3 regions of the Vibrio sp. V39_P1S14PM300 genome follow, and region 1 is predicted to be linked to each of the others. Evidence: predicted binding sites of a transcription regulator. Region 1 holds the regulator's gene; each other region holds the start of a gene.
What was found. The regulator PurR, encoded in region 1, represses purine synthesis genes. The targets are predictions, from matches to a motif close to TNANGNAAACGTTTNCNTNA.
Positions count from the first base shown of each region.

Region 2: a site for PurR is predicted at 1,920-1,939, ahead of CAG65_RS16735 (formate--tetrahydrofolate ligase). Genes of this name have one in related genera too.
Region 3: a site for PurR is predicted at 1,759-1,778, ahead of CAG65_RS01490 (NupC/NupG family nucleoside CNT transporter). Genes of this name have one in related genera too.

Region 1 covers NZ_WXWP01000161.1:27,684-30,925, forward strand. The annotation lists gene torR (two-component system response regulator TorR) at 1-241, opposite strand, end outside; gene torD (molecular chaperone TorD) at 479-1,126, shown strand; gene purR (HTH-type transcriptional repressor PurR) at 1,359-2,363, shown strand; cyclic di-GMP riboswitch class I at 2,520-2,604, shown strand; gene CAG65_RS08050 (TfoX/Sxy family DNA transformation protein) at 2,718-3,242, shown strand, end outside.
Region 2 covers NZ_WXWP01000323.1:6,047-9,288, forward strand. The annotation lists gene CAG65_RS16735 (formate--tetrahydrofolate ligase) at 143-1,891, opposite strand; gene CAG65_RS16740 (hypothetical protein) at 2,116-2,301, opposite strand; gene CAG65_RS16745 (fatty acid cis/trans isomerase) at 2,344-3,242, opposite strand, start outside.
Region 3 covers NZ_WXWP01000026.1:12,955-16,196, reverse strand. The annotation lists gene CAG65_RS01500 (lytic murein transglycosylase) at 1-704, shown strand, start outside; gene CAG65_RS01495 (LysR substrate-binding domain-containing protein) at 752-1,699, shown strand; gene CAG65_RS01490 (NupC/NupG family nucleoside CNT transporter) at 1,917-3,116, shown strand; gene folD (bifunctional methylenetetrahydrofolate dehydrogenase/methenyltetrahydrofolate cyclohydrolase FolD) at 3,185-3,242, opposite strand, start outside.

The DNA.
Region 1 (3,242 bases):
CTGTCACCAGGATAATTCCAATATCAGATTGACTGCGCAGTTCACGCGTTAACATCAGGCCATCGCCGCCAGGAAGGTTGATGTCCAGCATCACTAAATCGACCGCGTGAGCCTGAAGCATATCGCGCATCTGATCGCCATTCTCCGCTTCACTGACCTGGTAACCTTCACTCTGAAAATAGCCCGCCAGTTTACTGCGAGTCACCGCATCATCTTCTACTACTAATACGTGATAGCTCATTTACACCACTTTGAATCATTGGAATGGTTTACGATAATTATTCTATTCATAACTAGTCACAATTCTAGTCTCCGCGGTGCGAATTCGAAGAAAGCTGGCTTTTTATTGATTCAAGACAACCTTCACCACTCCATTCATATTTCGTCATAAGCCGCGATAATTTGTCATACATGGCGTTACCGCTATTCATCTTTATCCATTAAACTTAGAAGTATCAGAATTTCCGGAGCTTAATCCATGCAAGAAACCAAAGCGTTCAATGAAAAACGAGCTGAAATTTACTGGTGGTTATCCAGCTTGTTTGCCAAAGAGCTGACCGAGGCCGACATTGAGCAGTATCACTCCCCTCAGATCCGCGCTTTTCTGAGCGGGCTTGGTGAAAATAGCACGCTGAAACCGGCCTCTGACCAACTGGTGGATGCCTTAAATCGCCTGATGGACCGAGCAGACGCGCCACTTGAACTGGCTGCGGATTTTTGCGATCTGTTCCTGAAATCAGACAAAGACGCCGCTTTACCTTACGCCTCCATTTATATCGGTAAATCGGGTCTGCTCAATGACGAGCCAGCCATTGAAATGGAAGCCGTGATGGCACATCACGGTGTGGCGGTCGACAAATCCCTCAACGAGCCAGCCGATCATCTGGCGATAGAACTCGATTTCCTTGGCAACATGATTATCCGCTCTAACGAACTGGAACAGGAAAAGCACCTCGATCAGGCGCTGCTGGATCAGGAAGTTTTTATCCGTCAACATCTGCTCTCCTGGGTTCCTCAGTTCAGTCAACGTTGTCAGCAGTATGATCAGTTTGGGTTTTATGCAGCGGTTGCCGCACTGTTGGAAGCATTTCTCGAGCTTGATTGCCAATATCTGGTTGGTGAATAAGCGCGAAGCCCCTCTCTGACAAGATTAACATTTTGTGACCATCGCCTTATCCAGGCGATGGTTTTTTAATTGCCACTTGCGGCAGAGCAGTCTAAAATCGTGATCGCAAACGATAAAAATATGATGATGAATGCAAACCGCTGTCTTTAAGCGGTTTTTGTGTTTCTGATACTTACTGCCTCAGGCCGGGGGAATCCGGTTGACCTGGCAGGTGACAACAGGACAGAACCTTATGGCTACCATTAAAGATGTCGCACGCTTAGCCGGCGTTTCAACGACGACTGTATCCCATGTGATTAACAAAACCCGCTTTGTTGCTGAAGCCACCCAAGAAAAAGTGATGGAAGCGGTGAAAGAGCTGAACTATGCCCCGAGTGCCGTTGCGCGTAGCCTGAAATGCAATACCACGCGCACCATCGGTATGCTGGTCACTCAATCAACCAACCTGTTTTTCTCGGAAGTGATCGATGGGGTAGAAAGCTACTGTTACCGTCAAGGCTATACGCTGATCCTGTGTAACACCGGCGGTATCTACGAAAAGCAACGGGACTACATCCGCATGCTGGCTGAGAAGCGCGTCGACGGTATCCTGGTAATGTGCTCTGATCTGACCGAAGAGCTGTCGGAAATGCTTGAGCGTCACGCAGACATTCCGAAAGTCATTATGGACTGGGGCCCGGCAAGCTCCCAGGCAGACAAGATCATCGATAACTCAGAAGAAGGCGGCTACCTGGCGACGAAATACCTGATCGATCACGGCCACACCGACATCGCCTGCCTGAGCGGTCACTTTGAAAAAGCAGCCTGTCAGGAACGAATTCTGGGTTTCCGCCGCGCCATGGGAGAAGCCAAGCTACCGGTAAATGAAGACTGGATCCTGGAAGGCAACTTCGAGTGCGACACCGCTGTATTAGCGGCAGACAAAATTGCCGCGATGGACAAACGCCCGACCGCGATTTTCTGCTTTAACGACACCATGGCCCTGGGTCTGATGAGTCGTCTGCAGCAAAAAGGCATCCGGGTTCCGGAAGATATGTCCGTCATTGGTTATGACAACATAGAGTTGGCAGAGTACTTCTCACCACCACTAACGACCGTTCACCAGCCGAAGCGCCGGGTCGGAAAGAACGCATTTGAGATCCTGCTGGAGCGTATAAAAGACAAAGAACACGAGAAACGTGTCTTCGAAATGCACCCTGAAATTGTCGAACGCTGTACAGTCAAAAAACTGAACTAACCTCTCACTTATTGATAAAAATGCGTTTAGTATTAGTGACTTACTATTTACTAAACGCATTTCACACCATCAATTTCCTGAAGCAAGATCACATTTATAACCACACTTTGTGAAGCTCTGGGCAAAATTTATTTATGCTTAAATTGGTTACATTAGCCACGCACAGGGCAAACCATCTGAAAGGGTGGGACGCAAAGCCTCCGGCCTAAACCAGAACCTGGTAGGTAGCGGGGTTGCCGATGGCAAAAAATGCATTCAGCAAGTTTACTGCTATTTGACACACCGATTGCATGTTTTTGCTAACCTCTCGGACCTGATTTGGTGGCGTATTCACATACACCGAGAAATAAAAACATGGATAAACCAGTACTTAAAGATTCAATGCGACTTTTTGAGCAACTAGGACGCGTCAAATCTCGTTCAATGTTTGGTGGTTTTGGTATTTTTGTCGACGACACAATGTTTGCTTTGGTAGTAAACGAAAAGCTTCACATCCGCGCTAACGAGCAGACTACTGCAAAGTTTAAGCAACAAGGATATGAACCTTACGTTTATAAGAAGCGCGGCTTTCCCGTTGTGACAAAGTATTTTGCACTGCCTGATAGCTGGAACGACGATCATGAAGCAACCCTGAATGAAGCGAAATCTGCGCTAGAGTCAGCAAAAAAAGAAAAAGCCTCTCAGGCAACCGCGAAACCTAACCGGTTGAAAGATCTTCCCAACCTTCGACTTGCCACTGAGCGCATGCTGAAAAAGGCAGGTATCTCTTCTGTTGAAGATCTGGAGCGCCACGGCTCTGTGGCCGCCTATAAAGCGATTTGCGATACCCACTCCGCCGATGTCGGTCTGGAGCTACTGTGGGCACTGGAGGGCGCCATT
Region 2 (3,242 bases), on a different contig from region 1:
GTTCAATGGGTTGCTTGATATGAATAAGTAGAACGGCACAATGCTGAAAAACTTACACAACCAATGAAATTAGGTATGGCATTCCGAGCTGGGAAGATCAAAAAGGCGGGAGAGCCCCGCCTGTTGAGTTGTGAATATGAAATTAGTTCAAACCGATAATATTGCCGTTGCCATCCAGATCAAGCTGCATGAACGCGGGTTTATCTGGTAGGCCTGGCATGGTCATAACGTTGCCGCACAGTGCGTAGATGAACCCTGCGCCGGCACACAATTTGAGCTCCCTGACCGGGACATCAAAGCCATGCGGAGCGCCTTTGATGCTGCTGTCGGTAGTAATAGACAGAGGCGTTTTGGCCATACACACAGCAAGGTGGTCGTACCCTAGTTGTTTATAGCGGTCTAGTTGTTGCTGAGCACGCTCACTTAAGTCGACGTGACGGGCGCCATACCCGACCTCTGCTACCGCCATCAGTTTCGCTTCCAGGCAATCTGACATGCGATAGAGTGGTGAAAACTCGCCAGGATGCGCGCATTGATGAAGAACTTTCTCTGCCAGTTCGCGGGTTCCATTACCTCCCTGTGTAAAGCCTTCACTCACGGCTACCTGAACGTTATTCGGCAAAGCTTCGACCCACTCAGCCAGTAGCCTCAGTTCGGACTCCGAGTCTTGTGGGAACCGGTTAATGGCAACGACAGCGGGAATGCCATATTTGTTAACGTTATTAATGTGCCATTTCAAGTTCTCAAAGCCAGCTTGGAGGGCGGCGCTGTCTTCATCAAACAGGCGATCGGGAATCGCTTGTCCTGGACGCAAATCATAATGTCCTGAATTGGCTTTTAGGCCACGTAACGTGGCGACAATTACCGCGCAGTCTGGCGCTTTACCGGAAACTTGTGCTTTGATGTTGCATGCCTTCTCAAACCCCATGTCTGAACCAAAGCCACCTTCGGTGACAGTAAATTCTGCCAGCCGGGTAGCGATGTCATCGGCAATGATGGAAGAGTTTCCGTGCGCAATATTGGCGAAAGGACCAGCATGAACCAGAGTAGGCACACCTTCCAAGGTTTGCATGAGTGTGGGTTCAATCGCATCTTTCATCGTCACCGCCATGGCACCGGCAACCTGAAGGTCTTCAGTGGTGACTGGTTGACCATCCAGATCATAGGCGAGCACGATGCGGCCAATGCGTTGACGCAAATCGCTTAAATTGGCCGCCAGTGCCAGAATTGCCATCAGCTCAGAGGCGGCTGAAATATCGAAACCGTCATCGCGTTCAAACCCATTGACGTGCTTGCCTGGTTCATTGCGTCCGACGGTAACCATTCTGAGCGCGCGATCATTGTGATCCATGACCCGTTTCCACACGACCTGATCCGGATCGATACGCAAAGCACGTAATCCAGTCCGGGCCTCAAACGCGTCATACCCCTCACGTTGCTCATGAAAAATTCGTGCATCAATCGCCGCCGACGCCAGATTGTGCGCAACGGTCACGGCGTGAATATCGCCGGTCAGGTGCAGGTTGAGTTCTTCCATTGGCGCGACCTGAGAATAACCCCCGCCGGCAGCGCCGCCTTTCACGCCAAATACAGGCCCCATAGAGGGTTGTCGAATACAAGCCATCACTGAACGGTTCAATTTCGCCACTCCTTGTGCCAGACCAATAGTGGTAACGGTTTTACCCTCTCCAAGCGGGGTAGGTGTAATGGCCGTGACCAATATCAGTTTGCCAGGAGAGTTGTTTTGCAGTCGCTTGAGACTGACAAGGGAGACTTTGGCTTTATACTTCCCCAGAGACTGGTATTCATCGGTAGTTAAGCCGGCTTTCGCGGCAATGGTATCAATGGGTTGTAGCTCGGCAGAGCGACAGATCTCTATGTCCGGCAGCATAAAGCCCTCTTAATGGCATAATAAGAAGTGAGGCAAACGGTTGTGTTGCAATGATATCGGTACCGATAACTTGGTAAAGCGAAAAAATTAGCAGAGTGAATTGTAGCGGAAAGACGGCGAAATAGCTGTGGAATTTGCTTTGGTGAGAAGTGAGTAGTTTTGGTCACAAAAACATTCACCTCCCGAAGGAGGTGAATGGCTTTTAGTCAGGACCCATGAACGGCTTACCACTCGTCGTCAAGAAAGGTTTTGCCCTCGAGTGCGTAAGGGTCGTCGTCGAACGGATGTTCAACTTTGCCTCTGAGCGCTTCGAGCTGGTTCTCGAGCATGTTCACGGTATCAAAGTCACCTTCTGAACAGGCGACGTAGATTTGTTGCTCGAGTGCTTCAATACGATCTCGAATCCTCATCTTGCACCTCCTAGTGTCCACTGTTCACTTGGTTGTACGTTTCTACCTATTCTCAAATCTATTGTAGTCAAGTAAACCAGATTCGATAGGCTGATTTGCCTTATACCAAGTGTGAACACGATCGCTGAATGGCCAGAATTCAGGTGAGCTTCGACGAATCGCAAATGTATCCAACAACTTAACGTAGTCTTGCTCAGACTGAATATTTTTCAGCATATCCACCAACTGGGGAACCTGATTTTCTTTGACAGATAGATACGCAGCGGGATAGCTGCCGATCACTCCACGGACTAAAGTGAGATCATCATTTTTCGGGTCACGGTTATTATCTTCGTCAAACAAACTTGAGATATTGGTGTGGGCATTGTTGTGTATCAACGTGAACAATTGATCCTGGCCTTGTTGAGTTTCGATCATCAGCATCACGATTTGTGGCACATACATCAGCCCTTCACCACGAATGTTCCCGACAGAGCGCAGTAATGTTTCGTTTTCCTCGTTGAGACCTGTTTGCTCGATCTTGTAGCGATTGCTCAGAACGGGGGAAAGCTTCGTTTTGAGGATATCATACAACTCCTTCTTGTATTGTGTCGTCTGATAGGGGACGTGTGAAGGCTGATCGAACGGCTTAACATTTCGCAACAGGAAGTCTTTCAGTTCGGGGCTCTTGTCCTGATACCAGTTGGCTTGTTCTTCATGACGTACATTTCGTGGCAGCAGTGCAACGAAGTTGCTTTCGCCTTCAAGGCGCAGAAAGTCCATGAACATGCGGGTCATCAGTTGGTGGCCAAAGTTGCCGTAGACGTCAAAACCCGCCACAAGAAGGTAATGGATACGCTCAAGCAACGCGTAATCCAGCACCCAAGCGGTTTTAGGTGGCTCGCCAACCAGGCCTTGCACCACCGAAGCACTATCAAAATGGCGGAACACCGTCAAAGCAG
Region 3 (3,242 bases), on a different contig from region 1:
AGCTCTATCAGGAGCACTACGCGGCGCTTAAACGCATCGGTGAAGAGTACGGTGTCCAACCGCGTTACATTGTGGCGTTGTGGGGCGTTGAGAGCAATTTCGGTAAGTTCACTGGGGGTTACAGCGTGATCGATGCGCTGTCGACCATGGCTTATGACGGCCGCCGTGAAGCGTTTTTCCGCAAAGAAGCGATGGCGGCGCTGGAAATCATTCAGCAAGGTCATATTAAAGCGGATGACATGAAAGGCTCCTGGGCGGGCGCGATGGGGCAATGTCAGTTTATGCCAAGCTCGTTTTTGTCGTTTGCGGCAGACGGTAACGGTGATGGTAAAAAAGACATCTGGGGAACGCAGGCAGATGTGTTTGCTTCCACGGCTAATTACCTCAGTCAGTCTGGCTGGGACGACAACTACACTTGGGGGCGCCAGGTCAAAGTACCGCACGGTATCGACAAAAGCCTGGAAGGGCGCGATGAAGCCAAAGGTAAGTATTTGCGGGAGTGGAGCAAGCTGGGCGTGACCCGTTACAACGGTCAACCACTGCCGACACTGGACAACGACATCAAGGCCTGGTTGATCATGCCGGACGATGAGAACGGCCGCGCTTATCTGGTCTACAACAACTACAATGTGTTGATGAAGTGGAACCGGTCGTATTACTTTGCCTTAGCGGTCAGCCATCTGGCGGATGCCATCATCTACTGATTCTTAGGGGCTCACTAGAGCCCCTTCATCTTTCTGAGGATATTGCCGTGCTTTCTGAACGAGCCGCCCAAATGGTGATTTTTGCTGCGCTGGTGAAACACCAGAGTTTTACGGCGGCGGCGAAGAGCCTGGGGGTGTCTGTTTCTCATGTCAGCAAACAGCTGAATGTGTTGGAAGAGTCGCTGGGGCTCAAGTTGATACAGCGCACTACCCGGACATTCACCCCGACTGAAGCTGGGCTGCAATTTCATCAGCACTGTGCTCGTTTGGTTGAAACGATCAATGCGGCTCAGTATGAAATGGAGAGTCAACGTGATGAAGTCTCCGGCCTGGTGCGGCTGGGAATGTCACAATCGTTCGGGACGTTACATATCATTCCCGCCATGGATGAGCTTCGCCAGCGCTACCCGAACCTGCAAGTGGAAGTCCATTTATTCGATTATCGCGTTGATATGCTCGAAGAGGGCTTAGATCTGTGGATTACCAATAACGAACACTTGCCGGAAGGGTACATCGCCCAGCGTCTGGCCGACTGTCAGTTTGTGGTGGCCGCATCGCCAGATTATCTGGTTCAGCACGACACGCCACAAACACCGGATGAGCTCGCGCAGCATAATTGTTTGATTTATCGCAGTTGGGAGCGTGATTACACCAGTTGGGCGTTTTCCCGCGCTGGTGAGGAACTGTTTGTCAAAGTCTCCGGAAACTATTCGGTCGATTTGGCCGAGGCGGTACGTGACGCTGCGGTTGCCGGATGGGGCGTGGGGTATCTGGCTACGTATCTGCTGCGCGATGAGTTTCGCAGCGGTAAACTGATTCAGTTGTTACCGGACTGGCGCGCCAGTCAGTCGATGCCGTTTTACGCTGTATACCCGAGCCGTAAGCATATGCCGAAAAAAACCTCAGCCGTGATCGAGTTTATCCGGCAGAAGATCGGTTCCCCCTGCCATTGGGATCAGAATCTCGCTGCTTATATCCGCACACCTAAAGTGTGATTTCTAGCACGATTATTTCCTGTTTCAGAAACATCTTTTCCATATGGAAATAGTCAAGGTGACGCAAACGTTTATCCTCATTAAATTCAAGTGGTTATGTTGCGTGGTTGAATTTTAATCTCCATCGAGTTTGATAGTCGTTAACATCCTTCGGTTGCGTTAATCGTTTGCCTGCATACAATCCGCGCCTTCCTGTTTCTTTTTTGGTTACCTTTTTATGAGTTCTCTCTTGGGTGTCGTGGCGATCTTCTTTATTGCCTGGTTACTTTCAACTGACAGAAAAAATATCCGTCTTAAAACCGTGTCGCTGGCGTTTCTGCTGCAAGTATTGTTTGCGCTGCTGGTGCTTTACATTCCGGCCGGTAAAGAGGCGTTGAATCGGGTGACGGAAGTGGTATCCGGTCTGATCAACTATGGTCAGGAAGGGATCACTTTCTTGTTTGGTGGCCTGGCAACGGGCGGCTTTACCTTTGCCATTAATGTATTAGGTATCATAGTGTTCTTCTCCGCGCTGATATCTGGTCTCTATCATCTGGGCATTATGCCAAAGGTGATCAACCTGATTGGTGGTGGATTACAGAAGTTTCTCGGCACGGGCCGCGCTGAGTCGCTCTCGGCGACTGCGAATATCTTCGTCGGTATGATTGAAGCGCCGTTGGTCGTCAAACCGTATCTGAAGCACATGAGCGATTCGCAGTTTTTCGCCGTGATGACCTGTGGTCTGGCTTCCGTCGCCGGAGGAACGCTGGTGGGTTACGCGTCACTGGGCGTCGAGCTTAACTATCTGATTGCGGCAGCCTTTATGTCAGCACCAGCGGGATTGATGATGGCCAAACTGCTGATGCCGGAAAACGGTGAGGGAGCCGTTGACTCTGAAGCCGACAATGTCGAGATGCCGCGTGCAACCAACGTGGTTGAAGCGATGGCAGATGGCGCGATGTCTGGCCTGCGCATTGCCGTGGCCGTTGGCGCAACGCTGCTGGCGTTTGTCAGTGTGATTGCGCTGTTAAACGGTATGCTGGGTTGGGTTGGCGACCTGTTTGGCATTCAGTTGAGTTTTGAGCTGATCATGGGTTACCTGTTTGCCCCTGTCGCCTGGTTGCTGGGGATCCCGTGGAGCGAAGCGATTACGGCGGGTTCGTTGATCGGCAACAAGATCGTCGTGAATGAGTTTGTGGCGTTTATTCAACTGATTGAAAACCGTGATCTGCTTAGTGAGCACTCTCAGGCGATCGTGACGTTTGCCCTGTGTGGTTTTGCCAATATCTCCACCATGGCAATGCTGATTGGTGGCCTGGGTAGTTTGGTCCCAGAGAAGCGCGCGTTTATCTCCCAATACGGTTTCCGTGCCATTGCGGCCGGTGTACTGGCAAACCTGATGAGCGCGTCGTTGGCTGGCGTGATTTTGTCTCTGTAAACCGCAGTTCAATATCGCAGTAATAAAAAAGGGTGACCGATGTCACCCCTTTGTTGTCTTTGTCACGATCACTTCTTGGTGTGGTATTGCTCACACGCCATCATGGTGTTTTCGATCAGCGTCGCG